Regions from separate parts of the Bacillus sp. ABA4_010 genome, predicted to be linked through region 3. Evidence: riboswitches for the same ligand, from Rfam matches in the RefSeq annotation. Region 3 holds a riboswitch; each other region holds the start of a gene.
The links. Region 3 has a riboswitch for cyclic di-GMP ahead of ACXAEO_RS15280 (anti-repressor SinI family protein). Riboswitches for the same ligand answer to the same signal wherever they lie in the genome.
Positions count from the first base shown of each region.

Region 1: it holds a riboswitch for cyclic di-GMP, as region 3 does, so the genes downstream of both, ACXAEO_RS13070 (SpoIID/LytB domain-containing protein) here and ACXAEO_RS15280 (anti-repressor SinI family protein) in region 3, are expected to answer to the same signal.
Region 2: it holds a riboswitch for cyclic di-GMP, as region 3 does, so the genes downstream of both, ACXAEO_RS07030 (helix-turn-helix transcriptional regulator) here and ACXAEO_RS15280 (anti-repressor SinI family protein) in region 3, are expected to answer to the same signal.

Region 1 covers NZ_JBSWUN010000003.1:2,390,539-2,398,532, forward strand. Annotated here, with positions in the region: gene ACXAEO_RS13065 (MATE family efflux transporter) at 1-829, shown strand, start outside; gene ACXAEO_RS13070 (SpoIID/LytB domain-containing protein) at 890-2,707, opposite strand; cyclic di-GMP riboswitch class I at 2,978-3,067, opposite strand; gene ACXAEO_RS13075 (hypothetical protein) at 3,305-3,952, shown strand; gene ACXAEO_RS13080 (MerR family transcriptional regulator) at 4,088-4,849, shown strand; gene ACXAEO_RS13085 (EamA family transporter) at 4,984-5,559, opposite strand; gene ACXAEO_RS13090 (LysR family transcriptional regulator substrate-binding protein) at 5,590-6,249, shown strand; gene ACXAEO_RS13095 (FixH family protein) at 6,326-6,796, opposite strand; gene ACXAEO_RS13100 (PepSY-associated TM helix domain-containing protein) at 6,811-7,994, opposite strand, start outside.
Region 2 covers NZ_JBSWUN010000003.1:1,183,852-1,191,845, reverse strand. Annotated here, with positions in the region: gene ACXAEO_RS07065 (MFS transporter) at 1-194, opposite strand, end outside; gene ACXAEO_RS07060 (MarR family winged helix-turn-helix transcriptional regulator) at 304-741, opposite strand; gene ACXAEO_RS07055 (two-component system sensor histidine kinase NtrB) at 873-2,120, opposite strand; gene ACXAEO_RS07050 (YkgJ family cysteine cluster protein) at 2,317-2,610, opposite strand; gene ACXAEO_RS07045 (hypothetical protein) at 2,610-3,287, opposite strand; gene ACXAEO_RS07040 (DEAD/DEAH box helicase family protein) at 3,242-3,985, opposite strand; gene ACXAEO_RS07035 (hypothetical protein) at 3,998-5,008, opposite strand; gene ACXAEO_RS07030 (helix-turn-helix transcriptional regulator) at 5,039-6,007, opposite strand; cyclic di-GMP riboswitch class I at 6,153-6,235, opposite strand; gene ACXAEO_RS07025 (DUF6526 family protein) at 6,538-6,963, opposite strand; partial or broken gene ACXAEO_RS07020 (SDR family NAD(P)-dependent oxidoreductase) at 7,351-7,476, opposite strand; gene ACXAEO_RS07015 (hypothetical protein) at 7,503-7,769, opposite strand; gene hemG (protoporphyrinogen oxidase) at 7,868-7,994, opposite strand, start outside.
Region 3 covers NZ_JBSWUN010000003.1:2,833,062-2,841,055, forward strand. Annotated here, with positions in the region: gene ACXAEO_RS15260 (NAD(P)H-dependent oxidoreductase) at 296-820, opposite strand; gene ACXAEO_RS15265 (class D sortase) at 917-1,498, opposite strand; gene ACXAEO_RS15270 (LPXTG cell wall anchor domain-containing protein) at 1,853-3,019, shown strand; gene ACXAEO_RS15275 (helix-turn-helix domain-containing protein) at 3,065-3,403, opposite strand; gene ACXAEO_RS15280 (anti-repressor SinI family protein) at 3,485-3,619, opposite strand; cyclic di-GMP riboswitch class I at 3,648-3,735, opposite strand; gene ACXAEO_RS15285 (hypothetical protein) at 4,315-4,530, shown strand; gene ACXAEO_RS15290 (oxidoreductase) at 4,641-5,321, opposite strand; gene queF (preQ(1) synthase) at 5,416-5,913, opposite strand; gene queE (7-carboxy-7-deazaguanine synthase QueE) at 6,012-6,743, opposite strand; gene queD (6-carboxytetrahydropterin synthase QueD) at 6,736-7,179, opposite strand; gene queC (7-cyano-7-deazaguanine synthase QueC) at 7,179-7,844, opposite strand.

The DNA of each region.
Region 1 (7,994 bases), 440 kb from region 3:
GCTCGCAGGTGCCGCATGGGCCGTCTTCATTGGAGAAGCAATTATCATGCTTGGATCGGCTTTTGTCTACTTTGTTACCTTGCATAAAAAATACAACACCCGTTCAAAAGCAGTTTGGAATCGAACGGAATCAAAGCTTATCTTTACTGAAAGCTCTAAGTTAGGAATCGAAGAATTTTCAAAAAGCATCGCGATGTTTGTTTTTACCATCTTTGTCGCTCGCTTAGGAACAAACGCCCTCGCTGCCAATGAACTTGCATTAAGTGTCATGAGTTTCGGATTTATGCCAGCCTTTGCCTTCGGTGCGACCGCCACCATCTTAGTCGGTCAAGAAGTCGGGAAAGGAAATCCGCTTCAGGCACGAAGACTTGGAACAGAAACAGCCATCATTGGGAGCATTTTTATTTTAATTCTCGGGGCACTGGAATTTATATTTGCTGACTCTATTGTGAATATGTATACGACAGATGCGAATGTGGCTCATTTGGCTGCTACTCTCATTAAAATCTCGGCGTTTTGGCAAATTTTTGACGCCTTATTTAATTTTTATGCCGGCGGACTGAGAGGAATTGGCGACACGTCTTTTCTTCTTAAATCATCTGTTCTCACCGGTTGGTTAGTGTTCATCCCTCTGACGTATCTTTTTACCTTCATGCTTGGATGGAAAAGCATTGGGGCTTGGATGGCACTTTATACCTTCATTATGGTCCTTGGTGTGACTTTAATGATTCGCTTCTATCGAACAGATTGGACTCAAGTTTCTGTAAAATCTGGCGATGAATCGTCTCATGGTGGCCATGGAGATAACACCGCGGAACCAATTGGCTAAGACATGAAAGAGACATGGGTCTCCATGTCTCTTTCATGTTATATAAATCGATTTCTCTCACTATTTTGGATTACTTTGCTCCATTGCTAAATAGATGACTTTCGCAGCTTGCGCCCTCGTAAGCGAATTTTCCGGCTTAAAAGTTCCGTCTGAATAACCATCTAAAATTCCCGCTTCAGAAACGGCCTCTACTAAACCTGGACGATTCATTTCATAATTATCTTTAAATTTTTCCGGACGACTGACAGGTGATAACTGTAAAGCACGACCAATCATAATTGCCATTTCTTCACGAGTAATCGGTGTATTTGGTTGAAAGCTCGCTCCTACTTCACTTTTCAATAAAAGACCGTGTTGAACCGCTGACTCTACATATGGATTCGCCCAATCCGTTTTCGGTACATCGTTAAACGTCTGTTCATCAAACACAAGATCATAGTCAAGTGCATTAATAATAATCTTGCTGAACTGGGCTCTTGTCACCGAATTGCTCGGTCGAAACGTGCCATCCGTATAGCCCGAAATAATATTTTTCTGGAATAGTTCGTTCACATACATTTCAGCCCAATGCGCACTCGTTACATCTTTAAAACTCACGTAAAGTTCGTATTCCTTCACCAATGTGGTCCCTTCATAATAAAAAGCAAGAATCTCTTTATACGTTTTGCCTAATTCTGCTGCTTTTTTCGCCCCGTATTGGCTCATGCCAACTCCATGTCCATCACCACGTCCTTGTATATGAATAACCGTAGTAGAATTGGTAACGTTATCGACGAGGTAGCTTAAAATAACTCTGTTCCCTACTATTGCTCTTATCTTGGCCGCGCTCACATCGGTTAGTTTCAATGTTTGAACAGCGAGCTTTCCGTCTACCGCTTTTAAATCCTTAACAAGAAAATCAACCGTTATGCTTCCTTTGCTAACTCTGCCACCTGATGTTGGGGAATACAACGAAAGCTCTGAAATATTGACAATTTTCATATCTTTATTGGCATAGCCGTTTTGCTGCAGCCACGTTTTAATATTGGATGAAATGACAGCGTCGGCTTCCTTCGTCATAGACCACCACACATCCGGCTTCGTCAAATCCTTACCTGTTAAATCGATTTGCTTTTTCGCCACGGATACATTCCAAGTCATCTTCGGATCATACGGGTCCTCTTTCATACGAAAATAGGATACAGACGTATTTCCCCAAGCATTGGCATTCGATTCCGTCATTCCGCCATTGCTGGCAGAGAAAACCGCACTAATTAATTTTCCGTTATACTTCAATACTTCTCCTGCAGTTTCATCGACAGCTAAACTGCTATTTGGATGCCAATTGGCTCCCCCGTATACTTGATAGTTAATCGTATCATCAATGACTTTATGCATATAGCTCATAGCATATGTTCTAGCGGCGATCGCTTGTACTTTCAAGGCTTCTGCATGCCAAGATGCTGGCATTTCGTTCGGCACGACCCCTTTTACGTATTTTTCCATCGAAATAGAGTTGACCGGTTGGATGTACATTCCCTTCTCCAGACTGAACGTAAAACTACCAAAATAGGAACGACTGTTAATGGATAACGTGCTATCTTTGTTTAAAGGGATTACTTCAAATGTGGAAAACTCTTTTAGTCGTCGCTGTCCCTCGTATAATACAACATTTCCATTTTCCGCTTTTAATGTATACAAAGTGCCCGATTTTAAGACGATTCCCTTGTCATTGGTCTCGTAATTGTCTGAAGGCTTAATGGTCAATTCGGTTTTATTCCCTAAATAATTGACTAGCTTGACTTGTATCGTTGGTTCATAACCAGCCGTTGCCTGTAAAACAGGCAGACTAGTTAAGGTCAACACGACAGCTAATATATACACTATAAATTTCTTCATCTCTTCTCCATCTTTCTGCCTTTGAGAGGCATTTTTTTATCCAATGCTCCCTGGAAATGCTTCGTGACCAAACAGCCGATTCGAGCAAATGAGCTGACAGCTACGCCATTTACACCGAACGAGAATATAAAAATACCCCCGCTTAACCGATAAGCGAGGGTACAACTTTACAGAAGCTCTCACGAAAGGAAGAAATTGACTCACATCACAACTCTTCAATCTCTTTCCACATTTCGCTTCTCACCTGTAAATAGGCTGTCCCTTTCATCTTTCGGCAGCTGGCAGACATAGAGTTCATTGAACACCTTAGTCCCTGTAGCTTTGCGTCACGGACTTTCATCCGTTTTGCGTTTATCGAGATTGAGTCGACAGAACGTCCAATTAATCTCTTACTCTTATGATAAAGGGAGAACACCAAAAGAAACATACTAAAAAACTTGCCTTCTGCTCCATTATTATCCATTATTAAACTATGAACCTAGTTATAAGGAGGCTTTTCAAGTTTACCCCTTTCTACTAGAGGGAATAAAAACGATAAACTATCCTAATCTTTAGTTTTGTAATCAAAAAATGATTAGAATGAAGGAGCGGATTGTTATGTCAAATAAAGGGAACCAAAAGCAACCTGTCCATACTAATAAGAAAAAAAATCTTAAACAACCGCTGTTAAACAAACATTTCAAAAGCAACAAAAAAATTGTAACCGGAATAGCTACCTTTGCCTTAGGGACATTCATGGCAGGAGGACTTTTAATTTTACCGCAAGCAGAAGCACAGCAGGGCTATGCTCCTTCAAACGACCCAATAAGGGATGTTGTTGGAACCTTAACAAAACACATTGATCACGACTCGATTGAATTTAATGTAGAAGGAACTTCAGGTATTTATCGCTGTGCGGGTGAAACAGCCTGTCAAGAGGAATTAAACTCCTTTAAGCTTGGATCAGGACTCCTTATTCAATTTACTGAAACTAAAAATGATAACTATACTATTAAAAATATAGAAGTTTTATATGAACCGGAAACGGACGAAATCGAGAAAATCATTACAGCTAATTACGACTCGATGCCTAATCAACAAACCATTAAAGTGTATATCGATAAGGAACCGCATCTGCTTCCATTAGCCGATTATTTACATGAACAGGACATCGCGACTCAGTTTGTATCGGGGACAGAAGTGACTCTTTTAATACGTGAAGATATATACGGAAAAATGACGGTTGGAGCTGTTAACGAATTATAACAGGCATGTGCCCTTCTACATGAAGGTGCACATGCCTATTTTTAATTTGCATGATTCGTTTTTCAAAAAATGATTTACCTTCTCTTGACTATAACGTTGCGTCATAGTTTAAGGTAAAGATGTGAGGTGATAAACTTGTACAAAATTAAAGAGGTGGCAGAATTTGCTGGTATTAGCGTACGGACACTGCACCATTACGATAAAATTGGCCTTCTTACTCCGGCAGAAATTGGCGATAACGGTTATCGGTTGTATGACGAATCTGATTTGCTCCGTCTTCAGCAAATTCTCTTTTTTAAAGAACTCGATTTTCCATTACAACATATTAAAGAGATTCTCAACGCTTCAAGTTTTGATTACAAAAAAGCGCTCCATACACATAAGAAAGTGCTGACAGAAAAGAAACTTCGTCTTGAACGAATCATCCGTTCTATTGAACAAACGATGGAATCTATCGAAGGAGGAAAAACGATGTCAAAGAAAGAAATGTTTGAACCATTTGATATGAAAAAAATTGAAGCGCATCAGCAGCAATACGAACAGGAAGTGAAAGAAAACTATGGTGGTACAAAAGTATATGAAGAATCCTACCGCAAAACTTCCACTTATCAAGAAGAAGATTGGCGACGGATAAAAGAAGAAAGTGAATCTATTTATAGACGCATTCTTGACAATATGGAGAAAGGAACGAGTCATGAAGATGTTCAAAAGCTAATCGGGGAATTGCGCCAGCATATTACAGACCACTTTTATGAATGTACTATTGATATTTTCCGTGGACTTGGTGATTTATATGTGAACGATCCGCGTTTCACGAAAAACATCGATAAATATCAGCCTGGCTTAGCCTCTTTTTTACGTGAAGCCATGCATGTTTATTGTGACCGAGCCAACTAATTCCACCTTCACTTGCTTTGCACCCTAGAAGAAGCATTTAGGGAAGTGGTGAAAAGAACCGATTTTTCACCACCTTCTCGCTTCTTTATCTTTTGAACGTTGATGAGACCTTCGGTTTTTCTATGTGGCTAAAACTAACTCCATGCTTGCTCTTTTGATGATAGAGAAGTTCGCTTACTTATGTTTCTAATATATAGATTGTTTCCAATTAAACTAGCAATTGTGATCGAAGCACCTATCAGTTCAAACGCTGTTAAATGATAACCTTGAATGAGTGAGATAATAAAAGTCGTGACCGGAATCACATTCATAAAGAGAATACCATTTATCGGTGTAATCATTCTGTTACCGATTTTCCAAACAAAAAAGGCTAGCACACCAGCAATAAACGCCGTATATAAAAGGGGACCGGAAACATCTTTAATCATAGAGAGGGTTGGAACTTGCAACCAGTTAGCTGCTGTTGCTCCCCCTACTACGATGATAATCGAAAAAGTTCCATAAATAGATGTTACTGTACTGTATCTTAATGGTGACCATTCCATGAAAGAACTTCCTCCCATCGTGTAAATGACAAAACATAAAGCACCTGTCAAGATGAGCAAGTAAGCGAATAGATTTCCATCCTCTGATACAAAAATACTTAAATCCCCTTTAGAAATAACCAGAACTACACCTATTAGGCCGGTTAGCATAAAGAAAAGCGTCATGAGTGGAGGAACGACTCTTTTCGTTACTAAATTGACAATAACTCCAATGAAAAAGGAGAAGCTGGAATGATTAGGATGGGTGCTATTGAACCGACCGTCAGCTTAATACTATCCTCCGTGATTATTCCCTTTTTAGAGAAAAGCCCTCAAGTTCAATTCGAGTTAGAAGTCGGAAATACGAATAACATTAGTGACCGCGTCGCAAAGGGCGAACTTGATTTTGCCATTTGCTCAACCCCAGCGGCGGACGCAAATCTATTATTTACACAGTGGGCGGAAGAGACTCTTGTGGTTTTAATGCCAGAACATCACCCTTTAACGAAAAAAGAGGTGATTCATATTACGGATATACAGAGCGAACGTCTTCTCTTTCCTGGACAAAATAGCGCTTGCCGAAGTGTATTGGAAACCCATCTGATGAAAAATGGAAAAAGTCTTTATTCTAGCATCGCCATTGGAAGCACTGAAGTATTAAAGAAAGCTGTTAAGCAACATTTAGGACTTGCCATCGTCCCTCTTATTTCCGCTGATCCTGGCTCACACGGTACTGTATTACGTAAAATAGATGACATACCACTCCGTTATCCTATTGGATTAGTTCAACGAAAAAAGCAAATGGCTGGAAGTCTTCATACTAAATTGCTCGATGCTCTCAGAATGGAAATGACTTCCTGGAGAATTCCATACTAAAAAAATCACCCTCATTCAAAAAAGCATCTGGTTAATATACAGATGCTTTTTTGAATAGAGTTCTTTTACTTATGATTTAATGATGTGCTTCACTATGTTTTTTTTCTGTTTCAATCCCTTTTTTCAAAACTTGCACATCACTTTGAGAAAGCTCACCGACAATAAATTGCTTTTTTGGCATAATAATCGAATCATTGTTGCGTGCATGAACTTTTATATAATACAATCCTTCATCTTCAAACTTTTTACTTACGCTATATATTCCTTTTCCTTCTTTTTTCACTTGCTCCATCTCATATTTGACGGTCCCGCCTTGTTTCCATATTTCCACATAAACATAATCAGGATCTTCAATTTTTTCCCCGCCTTGGGTCAGCATCACCTTTATTGTCTCCTCTTTATCAGTAGAAAGGGAAGCAGGTATAATAATGTCTGATTCAAGAGGCGTTTGTTGTTTATATAAAGTAGCAACACCTTGTTGAAGCGAGCATGCACTCAGCAAGACAACAGCGATTAAAAGGAATAAAATTCGTCTATTTGTTTTCACAGAAACATCCACCTTTATGCATTTAGAAATTTTTTCACTGCCGATATTCGCTGAATCATGAACAAATCAATCATCCACACGACAATTAAAGAGACACCGACTAAAGGAAACACAATCCCTAAAACGATTAATAAAATAAGAAAGAATTTCATGTTTTTTATGCTAGCAGCTTTCGGCGCACCTAGTCCTTTTTGAGGTTTTCGTTTCCACCATAAATAACACCCGCTAACGGCGACAAATATAATCCCTAAACAAATAAAAAGACTGATTAATTGATTAATAAAACCAAATTCCGTCCCTTTATGTAAAGTAATGCCCCAAGCTACTATTTTTCCTATTACCCCGTAATGGTCATAACGGTAATCAGTAAGAACCGCCCCGGAATATTGATCAATATGCATCGTCACTTCATCTTGCGCTTTTGGCGGGAAAGCGGACAGCGTGTACACACCCTCTTTTTCACTTGGGATATACACTTTATAACTTGGATGTATTCCTTCCCGATTCGCTATACTTACGACATCATCTATAGACAAAGGAACTAACCCCTCTACTTTTGAAGCGGGTACTTCTAACGCTTCTGCTGCCCACGGGACTTCTGCGATATCTTTTGATTGAACGGTCGATGTTGGCGCACTTCCTACCCAAACGGAAGGCGGATATCCTGCTCCTGAATTGGTCGCTAACAATTGAAAATTATTCCCCCAAAAACCTGACCAAGGCAAACCTGTCATCACTAAAAATAAAATGCCGGCTGTCAGCCAAAAAGCTGGTACAGCATGCAAATCTTTCCTAAGAATGCTTTTCCCTTTATTTAATCGCGGAAACAGAACACCAGACAAACTTGGTTTCTTTTTCGGAGACCATAAATAAAGACCTGTCACAATGAGCACGATTGTCCAACATGCGGCTAACTCGACTATTCGATCGCCAATCGTACCGGCCATTAATTCCCCGTGAATTTCCTCAATTTTATCCATAATTCGCTCTTCATTATTTAACTCACCAATGACCTTCCCTGTATATGGATCGATAAAAATCGTAAAGGAGCCATTATCGGATGAAATCCTGACTTCGCTTGAACGTGCAGCGTGTTCTCCTGGTCGATATGCCGACACTACCGCATCAGGATATTGCTCTTTTACTTCTTCAATTTGTTGCGAGGCTGGTATTTTCTCTCCTTGTGGAGTCACTTCAT
Region 2 (7,994 bases), 1.6 Mb from region 3:
GCTCTCCCGCCAAACAATAAAAAGCCCGCAAACGTTAACACATAAGCAGTGATAATCCACTGTAATTGAACGGAACTCATCCCGAAATAATCTTGAATTGTTGGCAACGCAACGTTCACAATGGAGATATTCATCGCTTCCAAAAATTGAGCGCCACAAATAAAATAAAGTAACAACCGTTTATTATTAGACATCTAGTAAATCTCCTTTTCCTTCTCTCATTAGGATGGTTATTGAAACTACGGATTAAGGTTGTTTGTACATACAATTAAATTCATGCAAAGCACGCTTTTTCGGCATGCTTCAACTGTTTCCTCCCTCAAGCAAATCACTTACCTCATATAGATGTTTCGTAAGCTCTTTTCCTTCAACCTCGCCTAAAATGGCTGAATATCGCTTATGAAGGTTTTCAAAAGCTTGTTCAATACTTGTTTGCAACTCTTTCCCTTTCGGACTAGCATAAATAATGGTATTCCGTCCTTCTTGTCTCTTATAAATCAAATCTTTGTAATAAAGCTTCTCTATAAAACGTGTAATGGTAGAAGGCGCAATATGAAGAATCTCACCGAGTTCTTTTTGCGTAATTCCATCATTATCATTTACTACTAATAAAAGAGACGCATATGTAGGGGATAAGCCCGTTACATGAAATTCCTCCTCTGTTATTTTTACCATCACACGATGAAGTCGAGCTGAGGTGAAGTATAAACAGTTTTTTAAATATGTGTTCACTTTATCCATTGTTTCACATCCTAAATAAGATTGTTTGTACATACAAATAATAAAACAAGACCTTTTTCTTGTCAATAAACAAGCTTTTTTCATTTATAAAAAGCAAAGAACGCGTGTGGCGTTCCTCCTTTTCTCATACGCTATTCGTTTTGCGTTTCATACGGCACTACTGGCAGCTGAATAGAAAAAGCCGTACCGTTTTCACCGCTTTTGACATTCATCGTACCGTCATGATTTTCAATAATTTTACGTGAAATAGATAACCCTAACCCTGTTCCTTCATCTTTCGTTGAGAAGAAAGGATCAAAAACATAGGATATAACGGATTCTGGAATGCCCATGCCATTATCTTCGAAAATAAGCGTAATGTATGCCCCCTCCACTTCCGCTTTTATCTTCACCGTAAGCGGTTTGTCCCCTTTTGCTTGAAGCGAGTTTTGAAATAAATTGATGAATACTTGCAGTAGTTCATCGCGATTTCCTTCAATCCAGCATAGTGCTGCTTCCTCACTCATTTCATACTCCATTTGTACATTATAAAGGAGTGCTTCACTATATAAAAATTTCCCTAAGTAATCTTCAATGAAATAACGAATGGAAAGCGGCTCAGCTACGACTTCCGCTGGTTTGGCAATTTGCAAAAAATCGGTAATGATTTTATTTGCCCGGTCAATTTCAGGAATTAACAACGACGAGAAAAGCTTTGATGTTTCTGGATCCATAGTAGACTGCAGCAACTGCAAATAACCGCGTACCGTTGTTAAAGGATTGCGAATTTCATGGGCAATTCCTGCCGCAATTCTCCCTGCTAATGCTTGTTTTTCCGCTTCCCGAATAGCATTCAAAAACTGGAACGTCCCCATGACTCGTTTAATCGAACCGTTCGCATCTCGAATAATGCGCGTATTAATAATGCCATAATTCCGATCAAGCACTTCCCGATTAAAAATTTCTTGTTCGGTCGCAAGTGATTCAAGGAGTACGATTTTCTGATCCGGAATGCGTAGAAGCTCTCTAATATGCTGACCAACAATCTGCTCTCGTTCTACTCCTAAATCTTTTGCCGCCTGTGTATTACACGACGTAATGATTCCTTTTTCATCAATGAATACGATATGATGTGGTACAAGATCTAAAATAGAAGAAAGAAACGCCTCCGTTTTTTCAAACGAGTCCTTCTCAGATAACATCTCCCACTCGCTTTCTCCGTCAAAAGGAGGTGACTCTTCCATCAAAAGCGTTTCTCCCTCTTCTTTCCTAATCTGCATCCCGCTCGCTGAATCCTTATATGTAAACGAAAAAGGAATTGCCGCGGCCATTCGCTTATAAAACGCTAACTCCTTTTTTAACGATGAAATGTCTTTTTCAAGAGGTTCCTTCTCTCCCATGAACATTCTCCTTTTGCCAATCATTCAAAATAAATCGGTACAACTGTTCTAATATATAATCATTACTTTTCACAACCCATTCCCAATAGCAAGTGAAATGTATATAGATTCATTGAAAACTTGATCCACAATAAAAGGGAATACGACATGCGTACTCCCTTTTATCATAGTTTCTCCTCCTATTTAATTCAAGAGACTAATTGTTATCTAATTTTAATCTGAAAGACTCATCGATGTCATGGAGTTTTTGTAATTCGTTACATGAAGTGGCATTTAATACATAATAGTCGTGCCGCGTCATATTCGCTACAAAAATATGTTCGTATGCTCGTTCAATATTACATAAAAGAGGTCTGTTATCATAGATGGTGCATTGATTCTCTTCACTCAAATATTTACAGCAGCCATCACCGCGATCGTACTCCTTTAAAAACTCAATATGCTGAATAGTTCTGCAACAAGCCCCACAGCTTGTACATGGAAAGTTCATCATAATTTCAAAGCTTCTTCACTTAGCATAAAGTCATCAAACTTTTCTTGTGTATCGTATTTTATAAAGACACCTAGCTTGCTCGTTAGCTCATAGATTGTTTCTGCTATATTTGAGCTGTCTTCATGTATCGATTTTTTCACAAGATCCGTCAAGTCTGTGACAACTTCTCCATTTTGCTTGTAAAATTCTACAACGGATCTTTCTTCTTGTTGAATTTGCTCAATCATAAGTACGCTCAGTTGCTCTGCTTTTTTTCTCTCTTCAATTGTTAACTTAAGATCTTCGCGAGCCGTAATAAATGATTGATAGAGCTGCTTCATACCAATCATAGCAACAGTGGCTGCAGCTGCGGCTCCAACAGGACCAAACATAAGCGCACCTGCTGCACTTAAAACAACTCCTGACAGAGTGGAAACAGCATTTTCACCGACACGTTCTAAATATTCCTCGATGGTAATATGCCCCTTAATATATTGATAGGTCAACTCGGTGCATTTTACAGCTGAAGAAGCAAGAGCTACCGCTACATTCCCTTTTATAAATGGCAAATCTTTTCCTAAATATTTAATACCATGAGCAATTCCAGCCGTTACTGCATTTCTAGCAGACGACTCACCTGCTGTTTTTGCTATATTTTTTGAAGCGCTGGTGATAGTTTGATTTCCAGCAGCCACTTGAAAACCTTGCTGGAAAACGGCTGTTCCCCCCCAACAAAGGCCCCAGCTAAAGCACCGTTGGCCATCGCCGAAAACGTACCTGATACGAATTGTGAAACTTTTTGTTCCAACACATACTGATTTGTATTCTCTGTTGCTCGCATAGCTTCTTCGTGCGTTGTTCCGCCGCTTCCAATATCTTTATATTTCAATTCACCTTTAACATGCGGAGCTGCTTGTTGATAATCATCTGCATATATCCCATTAGCAGCTGCACGCTTGTCGATAAGCTCCTTCACTTTCTCTGCTTTTTCAGTATTCACAAGCCTATCCATATCTTTATACTTTGCATCAGATACCATACGTGCAAGTGCGGCTGCACTATTGCTTGATTTCGCTTGAATTTCTTTTAAAATATTGTAACCATCTTTTATGACAATGTCGGCAGCCGCATGCGGGTCACCAAGTGAATCTGTCGTAAAAGCCCTAAACATTTCACCTGCTTTTGCTGCATTGACATTAAATTTTGTAGCTTCAATAATTTCAAATAATCTTCCTTGCGTAATGCCTGGTGCACAGTTCATATATTGCTGAGCGGTTTTCTTTAAAAGATCCATTCCAGCAAAACATTCAATTGTTGAATTTCCTAACCTCTCTACCTGTTCAGCTACAATCTGACTTGATAGTATGTCAATTGAGTCTTGTGTTCGGCTCATCTGTTCACACCTTTACAGTTTAGCAATGCGTTGCTGCGTAATTTGAATCGTTTCTTCTAACGCTGTGGAAATGTTGCCAGCTTCATCGATGATTGGCATATCTAATAAATGTTTCATCACAGCCGCTAATTCATATGTATGCTTTGTCAACTCTTTTTCATGCAGATGGAAGTCACGATAATCTGTTCCTCTTCCCTCAATCACTTGAGTGAGAATTCCTACATATTTAACTAATAATTCATCTACATTTTTGGCAAGCTCATGTACTTTCAGTGTGTAATTGCCGATTTCCTTCATGATTGCTTCAGCTGAATGTAATTTGGCGATTTCTACATCCACTTCTGCTTTTTGTTTTTTCATTTGTTCTAATTTCTTTTCAGTCGAAGAAGCGAAAATAATACTTCCAAGTGCTAAAGCAGGTGCCAGCGCAATACCGCCTAAAACGACCATCCCTCCAGCCATTCCTAAACCGCCTGCAGCAAGTGAACCTCCCCCAAAAAAGGCAAGAGTAGCATTCGTTGCAGCCACCCCGCTTAAAGAAGCGATAGCTGTCCCAGTAGAAGCAAGACCAAAGGTCGTGGCAGCGCCCATTGCGCCCATTGCAGCCAACCCACCTCCAGCAATCGCTGACACTCCAGAACTCATAATTTGAGCTGCTTGTATGGTTTGTTTTTCTACTTCACGCATAAAAAGGTCAATATCTTTTACCTTATCTAAACTATCAATGGCTGCATGATTAGAAAAATCAACATGTTTTAGTTTCTTAAATTCCGTCACAAAATTAGCCATACTTCCATTTAAAATTTCTAGCTTCTCTTTTCCATATTGTTCAAAATGCTTATTGGTTTGTTTACGCGTCTGTTCAAACGCCTGAAAAGCAGCTTTATATCTTTTTTCCGTTGCTTCTGCAATCTCTTTCGTTTCTTTTATATTTTGATAAGAATCGTATCCTTTTTTTCCTGCAATAGCAGTAGAAGCTGCTACAGCTCCAGCGACAACTAATGGAATAAGTGGTAATGGCATAACATGTTCCTCCTAAAATGGTTTTCTATTTTATTGATATTTCTCTAACATTTGCAACACACTTTTCTTCATCTCATCCCTTAACTTCTCGGGACGCAAAACTTCCACATACTCTCCTTGACTAAGGAGCCACATCTTAATTCCATGTCCGAATACTTCTGCTTCAAATACAATGCTATTTTCATCTTTCCCAACAATGCGGGCAGTAGGAAGCCGATCGAGAACGGCTTGAGGAGATGGGCCGGTGAAACGAAATTTAATCGTCATTAGTTCACCTGTATGCATAAATTGAATTCGTTTACGGAATTCTCCTTCTTGAAACCGCTCCTTATATGGCGATTCAAAATGCTCGTCTGTCATATAACATGTCGTCATTCGGTCTACCCTGTAGATGGTCGGAAAATCTAAATCACGCTTTGTTTGATAAGCAATTAAATAAAAATAGTAATCTGAAAACATAAGTCCGACAGGTTTTAATGTTCTCTCACTATCCGTGTTATCATGCTCCCGTTGATAGCGGATATTAATCAACCGCTTTGTATGAACGGCTTTTGCTAATTCCCAAAGCAAAGAGAAGAGAGAGCGATTATGCTGCAAGTCAACATATAAATGTTTTTCATTTAACATGAGCTTTTTAATAAATTCCTGATTAACTGGCTGAGCCAAATTTGTCAGTTTATCAATAAGCTGCTCCATCTCTTTTTTCGGAAAAGCCCGTGATTCAATCACGATTTTTAAAAGGGCAAAAATTTCTTCATTACGTAAAAACTGTTCATTCCCTACCTCTAGTCGATATACTTTCTCCTTACGATCATATTCTAAGTATTGGCTCGTTTTAGCAGTTTCGAGAAAGTCTCGCAAGCTGTCAAAATCACGTTGAATCGTCTTCTCTCCAACGTGAAAAGCATCTGCTTCCCCTTTTTTCGTCAGTGTGTGACCTTTACATAACCTGTCATACATAGACAAGACGCGGTACGTTTGGTTTTGGGATGTATTCATTTGCTTCTCTTTCACTCCTATTCAATTATCGAAGAGCAACTTTACATACTCATCATATAAATTCACTTGGACGTATTATGTACTTTAAAAACATTTTTTTATCCAAATAAAAAAACCTTCGAAAGGCATGCGAAGGCAAGTATCAATGTGCAGCCCGGCGGCCATTGCAATTGCTTTAGGTCCGTAGCTTTGCGTCCTTGTTTTTCAACAAGTTTGCCCAATCTATTTCGATATGAATGAAAGTTCTCTATTTAACATACAAACCAAATAACCTATGTCTATTTTACTATAAACAAAAGATTTTCCAAGAAAAAAATGTTAAAAATAAGAAAATGATGTAAAAGAACTGAAAGAGATAATTTGAAAAAATAAATACCCCTGAAATCACAAAGATTTTTTATAGGCACATTTTTAGATTGCAGAATTTCACAATTGAAAAAATCAAACCACCTCGATTGAAAGTTTCCTGTAAAAAAAGAAAAAAGGAATACGACTCATTCGCATTCCTTTTCACCCCTTATCAATAACAATTAAATTCGATTATCGTCTGCTTTCCATTGTTTAATCGCTTTTTTAATATCTTTCGGTTCCAAGTTTTCACTTGCTACTTTTTTAGCCAGTTCAACAAACTCTTCATCACTTGCAAATCGTAACGCGACAATTTGTGCAACACTTAATCGAGAATCAAGCAATTTGCCTGTTAACACATAGTGGCGCAGGTTTTCTTCTGCTCGGATAGCACGATCTTGTGCTTTAAGCGGATAGATGCGCAATAGAAAAACGGCAACCATCATGATTATGACAAGAAATAGAAGAAGGCCAGAGGTTAACAAATTAACGTCATCCTGAAACAAATGGATGACGGCTCCAATTAAAGCCAGCAGAAGTGCTCCTAGCAAATAATAATGATAGATTGGGTGAAGCCTTGTATGATTTTCAAAGTTTTGTGGTTTCATCGTATTATCTCCATATTATGTTTCATTTTTATTTCTCTTTTACTACAAAGCTACTATAAGCTTTTCTTCACGCCTAGTCAATTAAACAGTGCGTTTTATCATTTTTAGTAAGCTATCCGTGACACCTAACACAAAAAGAACCAATTCCTTTCAATCCTCATTTTTTTCATTATAAGACTTTAATGTTTTTTCCGTTGAAAGAGCAAGACGGAATATAGGTTCAACATATCGTTCGAGGAACTGGAAAATCCATGATAATATAAAAAGAAAGACTATCGTTTCCCCGAAAATTTTGATACTTATTGGACAACCCACTTCTTCCCTCACCAACCGAATCCATTATGGAAACATTCGGCATATTCTTCGTCATTTACTTGCTGTACATGTACCTAGCACCTCACTAAGAGCAGCTACTAATTCTTCTTGAGTCAAAAGAGGATCTGAAAGTTCATATACTGTATTTTCATGCCCGCTTCCTGTAAGAACCGCTGCCATTGCATCTGCATAATCTTGTGGTCAATAGGTTAACTCTACTCTTTTCACATCGGAATATACCCGCTCGTCAAATAAACATACATAGCGACAGGAACAACACTAAAAACCATCAACAAATTGCTCAATGCTAGCAATCGATTATTGGATGCATATCCTAAAAAAACACCAATTGGGTTTATCACGAATGTCAGCATGCCAAACGGTTCTTGGAGATGAAAGACTACATATGGAACCCATGAAATGATGCCTGCTAGTAAAAAAATAATTGATAGCCAAAAATATAGCTTTCGTTGTGAGAAAATTTGATTCAATGATTCCACCTCTTTCTACAATAGATAAAAACCAAATTTCAACATATTATCCTAAACAAAAACAGCAAGCCCTATTAGGTTTGCTGTTTTTGTTGACTTTAAAATTGCTCGATGATTTTTTTCGCACTGTTTTCCCCATTTTGAATGCAGTCAGGGATGCCGACACCATAATAAGAACAGCCCGCAAGAACAATGCCTGGATATGTTTCTTGAAGATGGGCTTCA
Region 3 (7,994 bases):
CAACCGATATCAACTCCTCTCCTTGTTTTACTCACAAAGTCTATCATACCGCTTCTTTTTTTATTTGTACACAGGGAAAAACGGCAACTTTTGCAAGTTTTACGACCGGTTTATTTTGCAGCAAAAAGGGGAGCGCTTCCATCTTTTTTCTCTTTCATTGTCAATGATTTAATTACTGAATCCTTCCTGCATTCAACAAAAAAAGGTCATAAGTACGAAAATAATCCGCACTTATGACCTTTTCTATCGATACCATTTGATTGAGTCTACTTCAATGGACGTTTAAATGGTATTATTATCGAGGTTTATTGATAACAGCAGCTAATTGTTCAGCACTATTTGCAATCTCTTCATCCGTCTTACCATTTACTCCATGCAGTGCAAATGGAGGCAAATAAACCATCCCTGTTAAATTAGCCATTGCCTGTAAAGGTCGCAGTAACTCACTAATAGTATAATGATTAAATCCGCCAGCTTGATAGGCTTCAGCTGGCCCGCCTACTGACAATACAGCCATAAATTCTTTCCCATGTAATTTATTTCCTATGCTCCCATATGCCCAACCATATGTTAGTACCTCATCCTGCCATTGCTTCAGCAAAGCAGGCGTGCTATACCAATAAAATGGAAATTGAAACACAACACGATCATGTTCAAGAACAAGCGCTTGTTCCTTTTCTACATCAATTTTTCCATCCGGACATGTTTCGTACAAATTATGAACATAGACATTTTGTTCCTTTTGCAAACGTTCAATCCATATTTTATTGACACGAGAACGTTCTAATTGTGGGTGTGCAGCAATAATTAATGTCTTCATCTATTTATCTCCTTAGAAATAGAATTAAAATTGAGGTCATAAATTTGTTTGTACATACAAATTAACACATAAAAAAATTTTTTACAAGCGGAACGATTACTCAATCCGGTTTGCCTTAATGATATATCGTTCCGGAGCATTTCCAATATAGGTAAATGGATAACAAGTCGTTAACATGAGTTCTTCATTCGGCCATGTGGAGGTAATAACGGTTCGATCATCTGCGTCGACCACTTTAGAACTAGAAATTTCATACACATATTCTCCGTCAGCCATTTGAACCATTAAACGATTCCCAATAGTCAGGGAACCAATTTGACGGAATACGGTATCGCGATGCCCTGAAAGAACCACTTGATCTTGTTCTCCAGGCAAAGCACTTTCTGCCATATGGCCCACTCCTTTTTTCAGTTCATCTTCATGCGTTCCCTCTACAATAGGAAGGGACGCACCCAAATCAGGGATTATCAGAATACCTATCACATCGCCTGCCTCCATCTCTTTCTGTAATTTATTGCTTCCTTGAACAGTGCCTCTCTTGTTTTGAACTGTTTCTATTAAAAGAGTCGCACTCTCCAAACTGCTCTTTTCCAACCTTTGAATGGTCATTCTTTCTTTTACCCCCGCCAAAATTAAAAACATTCCTCCTACTAAAAGCAGAAGCGAAACATATTTCATTCCAACGCCCCCATTCACTATAAAAATGGACAAATCATCTGTTTCACGGTATATATTCTTTATAAAGAACAGTACATTTCTATTTTTACAATATAGAGCTTAATTCAACTCTATTTTCATTCATTTTAATCTTTATATAATCATTTACATTACAGAATATTTAGAATATAATCAAGTTAAATGTTCTTTAAAAAGAACATTTAACACTTCATAAACGAAAGGAGGTAATAGGAAAGTGAATCATCAATTTCTACAAAAAGGGGGAGGTTTCTTTCTGAACATATCCCCTCCACAAACGATTCATTTCAAAACAGCCAAAACAAGCGCCAAATATTATCTTCGTGAGGTCATGACATGAAAAAATACAATATAAAATTTATCATTTTTCTCCTCTTCTTCATACAAGGTCAGCTTTTCCTCACATCTAAAGCATTCGCTGCTTCATCCGATTTCGACCTTGCGACGATTCCAGAAGATGTCTTATTTGATGTTTCAAATATGAAACCGGGTGATTGGGGAACTCGTGAACTCATTGTTCAAAATAAAGGCATTCATGATTTTAACTATACGTTGAAAATTGAAGATATAAGCGGTTCGCGTCAGTTATATGATGAACTGCTGCTGCAAGTTACAAAAGGAACGGACTTGTATTTCCATGGTCATCTGAAAAATTTCTCGAATTTCTCCCCACGCTTTTTAGCAAAAGGAACAGAAGAAACGATCCATTTTCGAATTGAAATGCCTTTTGAGCTTGGAAATGAATTTCAAGGACTGACTACTTCATTTGAAATTGTATTGTATGCTGAAGGAATGAACGATGGTGGTGGCGGTGGAGGCGGTTCAGACGACGATCAAGACCCTGATAATGACCAAGACCCTGATAACGATCAAGACCCTGATAATGACCAAGACCCTGATAATGACCAAGACCCTGATAATGACCAAGACCCTGATAATGACCAAGACCCTGATAATGACCAAGACCCTGATAATGACCAAGACCCTGATAATGACCAAGACCCTGATAATGACCAAGACCCTGATAATGACCAAGACCCTGATAATGACCAAGACCCTGATAATGACCAAGACCCTGATAATGACCAAGACCCTGATAATGACCAAGACCCTGATAATGACCAAGACCCTGATAATGACCAAGACCCTGATAATGACCAAGACCCTGATAATGACCAAGACCCTGATAATAGTCAAGATCCTGGTGAAGAGAATGATGATGATCCCGTCTCTCCAGAGAATACTTCGACTATTGATGATTCATCAGACGAAACAAGTAATGTACTACCTGATGATAAACTGCCTTTAAACAGTGGAGGACCTTTGGCATCCGAAGACGTTATCATCCCTTCCAACCAAACTACGCCTGCTCAAAGGACAGGTCTTCTCCTGCCTAATACGGCAACAAATATCTTTAACCTCTTGTTCGCAGGTATCGTAATGCTTGCTGCAGGGATAATGTTATTGTTCATACAACAAAGAAGAAAAAAATATAAACAATAGCACCTTTTGAGCAAAAATAAAAAAGCGTTTATGCTCTCATAAACGCTACTCCCCTTTATCTTGTTTCATTTTCCACTTATTGAATTCAAGAAATTGCTTAAATTCCTCTTTAGATACCCCTGACTCCATGGCCTCCCTCACTAAGTTTGCCCAGTCAGAGTCAAGCTGGTCATAATTTACTTCCTTTTTTTCTTGCTGAATAAGTGATTGGACAGAAATGCCTAGTACGGCTGATATTTTTTCCAAAAATTGGACAGAAGGGTTAGATTGAAGGTTACGTTCAATTGAGCTTAAATATGATTTTGCGACTCCTGCTTTCTCTGCTAGTTCAGATAGTGATAATTGTTTTTGCAAGCGTAATTGCTTTATGCGTTGACCGATCATATTTTCACCTTCTCTTTCTCTTAACCCCATTATCATATCATATCTGGTCCATCTCCGTTAATAGGAAGACAACAAAAACACCTATTTTTTACACTGTTCCTGTCGGATTTGGCTGGTTAGAAAGTCTTGAATCTCTTTTTCTGTAAGACCTAAATCCAATGCTTCTAACACTAGATCTACCCATTCTTCATCTAATAGTTTCTCTCTGGCAATCATAGTCTCCTCCTAAAATACAGTTTGTATCTCAGGCAGTCCAGCCGTCATAGTTGTAAAACAACGTTAGACCCGTAACTTTGCGTCCTTATTTTTCAATAAGTTTGCCCTTACTCGAGAGTTCTACTTCACTTTATGCTTTTCATAGATACAATATTACTAGTAGGTTTACACTATAAAAATAGTATAATTGACGAACATCTAAAATCGTGTAGAACGTTGTCAGAGAATTTTGTATATTTTTAAACAAATTTCTCTCCCTATCGGTTCGCTTTAATAAGTTCATCCATCTTCATTTACGTTTCTCTTCAAAGGCTTCCTAAGCGGATGGCACTACCCTTGATTCATCCGCTTAAATTTAGAAAGTTCGACATATCCAAAGCGCAGTCATGTCGAACTTTCTAGGTCGATTGATATATCATTTTTATTTTTTGATAATTTCATTTTTTTGCTGCTCAGTAATAATACCCATTTTATAAAACAAGTACACATATTGCTGAATTTTTTGTTGGGAAGAAAGACATTTCATCAACATTACCCCCTTATGCTTTTAATACAGTTTATTTCCTTCATGCAATAAAGTTTCCTTTATGCAATAAAATTCCACTCTTAACTTCAACCCCTCATCATTTATTGAATAAAATGGTTATTAATGAGACAATAACTACAATAACTTGAAAAGAAGGGGGACGATTTCTTTGGAATTTGCCTTTCTCATCATCATTTTCATTATTTTTCTCGTCGCTGCCTTCTCGAGAAAAACGAAATCACATCATCGTTCAAGCGGAACTTCCAGCTCTTTTACACCATTTACTTACGAAAAAGACGACAATCACGATTCTGATGCGTCTTTCTCAAGCTGGAGCAACGACTCCGGGGGTGGGAGTGACAGCGGCGGGGGTGGCGGTGATTAACCGCTCATTTTATTCCTTTAGCCTTTTCTTTTTGAAATTATCGCTAAAAAAAGACTTAGCTCTCATCTTTCATAGATGAGAGCTAAGTTAGAATAGAAAACAATCTACTATTAATTTGTAATCATTCCATGACAATTTCCATAATAAATAATGTCACTTTCATGAATATGAACACCGGAACGTTCTTCTAATGCCGCTTCTAACATAGCCTTCGCTACATTTTCTGCTTTAATTGGCTTAAATTTACGCCATTTTCCAATAAGAAACACGGACATACCTTTAAGCATATATTCTCCAACCTTTTCACCTAAGCGAATCTCACTGCGTTGTCCAAGCAGTAAAGACGGACGAAAGAAATGAGTCGATCGAATGTATAAATGGCAAATGTCTTCTTCGGTTTGGGCTTTTACTTTATTGTAAAAAAACGGCGAACGGAGGTCTGCCCCAATTGCTGTAATAGTCAAAAAGTTTCGTACCCGTTTTTTCTCTGCAAGTTTCGCAGCTGTCAGCGGATATTCATAATCAACCTTTAAAAAATTAGCTTTTGTTTTCGCCTTTTTCATCGTAGTACCTAAACAGCAAAACACATCATCCACATTAAACTCTTCTTCATAATTGCAAAGCTCTTCAAAATTAATTTCAACTTGTCTGAGCTTCTCATGCTGAATTAATAGCTTATTGCGAACTAAAATTGTGACTTGACTGTACACATCGCTTTTGAGCAGCAATCCAAGCAGCTCTCGACCGACTAGACCCGTTGCCCCAAGCAAAACTGCCGATCTTCCTGACATTTCTTTCACCTTCTTAACTAAGTTATAAAAACCAGCTACGGCCGGTTTTCTTTTGTGCTGTACCTACCCTGCACTTTTCTTGAACGAGTCCGCTTTATCGATTGTGGATTGTTTCTGGGTATAAATCGTGATTCATCAGTCGATATTCGGCCATTTTTTCGTATTTTGTACCTGGACGGCCATAGTTTACATATGGGTCAATCGAAATTCCGCCACGTGGCGTAAATTTGCCCCACACTTCAATGTAGCGCGGATCCATTGCTTCAATTAAATCATTCATAATGATATTCATGCAGTCTTCATGGAAATCTCCATGATTTCGGAAACTAAATAAATATAACTTTAACGATTTGCTTTCGACCATCTTCTCACCTGGAATATAGCTAATATAGATGGTTGCAAAGTCTGGCTGATTCGTTTTCGGACATAGACTGGTAAACTCTGGACAGTTGAATTTTACAAAATAATCACGATTTGGATGCTTATTATCAAACACCTCAAGCACTTCTGGCGAATACTCGAACAAATACTTTGTTCCTTGATTGCCTAGTAATGTTACACCTTGTAATTCTTCATCTTTTCTTCCTGTCATATTAGTTTCCTCTCTTTCCTCGCTTGTCATTCTAACAGTGAATTAAATTTTTGTGAATACGTGTTTCCACATTTCTTTGTAAATTTTTTGAAGAGCGCTTACACGCCTCGTTTATTCCCCCATACGAGCGTATGAAGCTGCGGCAGCGCCCGTACATTATTCATTGCAGGAGAAGCGGCAATTTTGTCAATTAGCCACTCAAACTTTGTTAAAAGTCCTTTTATTAGTTCGTCATCATTCATCGTATGTGTATCATCATTTCCAACTTGCACAAAAAACGGAACAGACGGGTAACGTTGATGAAGATTGACAGCATAATCAAAATCCCGCTCATCAAAAATTACCACTTTTAAACTGAAAGCATGCTGACGTTGGTGTTTATGCAGTTTTTCAATAATGTCATCAAGCACAGAAAAGTTCGTTTCCATACGAGAGCTTGGAGGCTTCGGTGAAATCGTCAAATCATCAATTTCCACAAACCACTCTTGCCAGCGACTTCCTTGCGTTTCAAGCGCCGTACGAATGTGATGTTCTTTTAAAACAGCAATCAATTCTCCTAAAGCAGCAATTAAAGCGGGATTTCCTCCTGAGATCGTGACATGGTTAAACGAGTCCCCGCCAAGCTCCTTTAATTCATGCCATATTTCTTCCGCCGTCAATTGCCGAATATCGTCTTTGGCCGATCCATCCCATGTAAAAGCAGAATCGCACCAACTACAGGAATAATCACAGCCGGCGGTACGGACAAACATCGTTTTTTGACCGATAACCATCCCTTCTCCTTGAATGGTCGGACCGAAAATCTCCAGCACCGGAATTTTTTTAGCCAAGACCGTTCACCTTCTTCGGGCGATACACAACATAACTTGTTGGCGTTTCTCGCACAAAAACTTGCAAGCATGTAGGCTTATTCGGCAATGTGTCGAGATGCGCTTGAATTATTTCATAAATTTTACGCGCCATCACTTCTGTCGTCGGAAAATCATTTGGATTTTGATTATTGAACACGTCTGTATGATCGTTTAATAACGTATGATCAAACTGACCTGACACAATTTTTTTCAGCATTTGAAAATTGACTAAAAAACCAGTCTCATCTAATTCGTCACCTGCTACCGTAATGTTCACAAAATACGTATGACCATGAACATCACGACAACGCCCTGCCTCTTCATGCGGGACAAAATGAGCAGCAGCAAACTGCATATCTTTGTTCAGTTCATATGTGTAATCGTGAAAGACTTGAGGGTACATTTGTTGAAGCATTATTCATCCCCTCCATTCTTCTTCGATAAATATTCATCTAAACCACGCTTACGCAGTTCACATGCTGGGCACTCTCCGCATCCGTCAGCAATAACGCCATTGTAACATGTCAGCGTATTGTTTCGTACATAATCAAGTGCATCAAGGCGATCGGCTAATTCCCATGTTTCCGCCTTATTGATCCACATAAGTGGTGTATGGATAACGAACTCATAATCCATCGAAAGATTGAGCGTCACATTTAATGATTTCACAAACACATCCCGACAATCGGGATATCCAGAAAAATCGGTTTCACATACACCTGTGACAATATGACGACCGCCTGCTTGCTTTGCTAGCACCGCTGCAAATGAAAGAAACAATAAGTTTCGCCCATCCACGAATGTTGTCGGCAATTCCCCTTCTTTTTGCTCAATCGTAATATCATCTCTCGTTAAGGCATTCGGAGCCAATTGATTTAATAAAGACATATCGAGCACATGATGCTTCACACCAAGTTCTTCAGCAATCGCTTTCGCCACTTCGATTTCCTTGCTGTGACGCTGCCCGTAATTAAACGTAACAGCTTCTACTTCTTTAAACTGTTGCAAAGCCCAAAATAAACAAGTCGTACTGTCTTGCCCACCGCTGAACACAACGACCGCTTTTTCATTTTTTAGCATCTATTTCTCTTCCTTTCCTTTGTCCATTTTTTGCAAAAGAAGAAAGGCTATTCTTGAATCATTCTCCCCGACAAATAAAAAAAGAGACTACGCCCTTATAGCGTAATCTCCCTTTTCCCCATCGCAAAGAGCTGCCAAATTACACGCTTG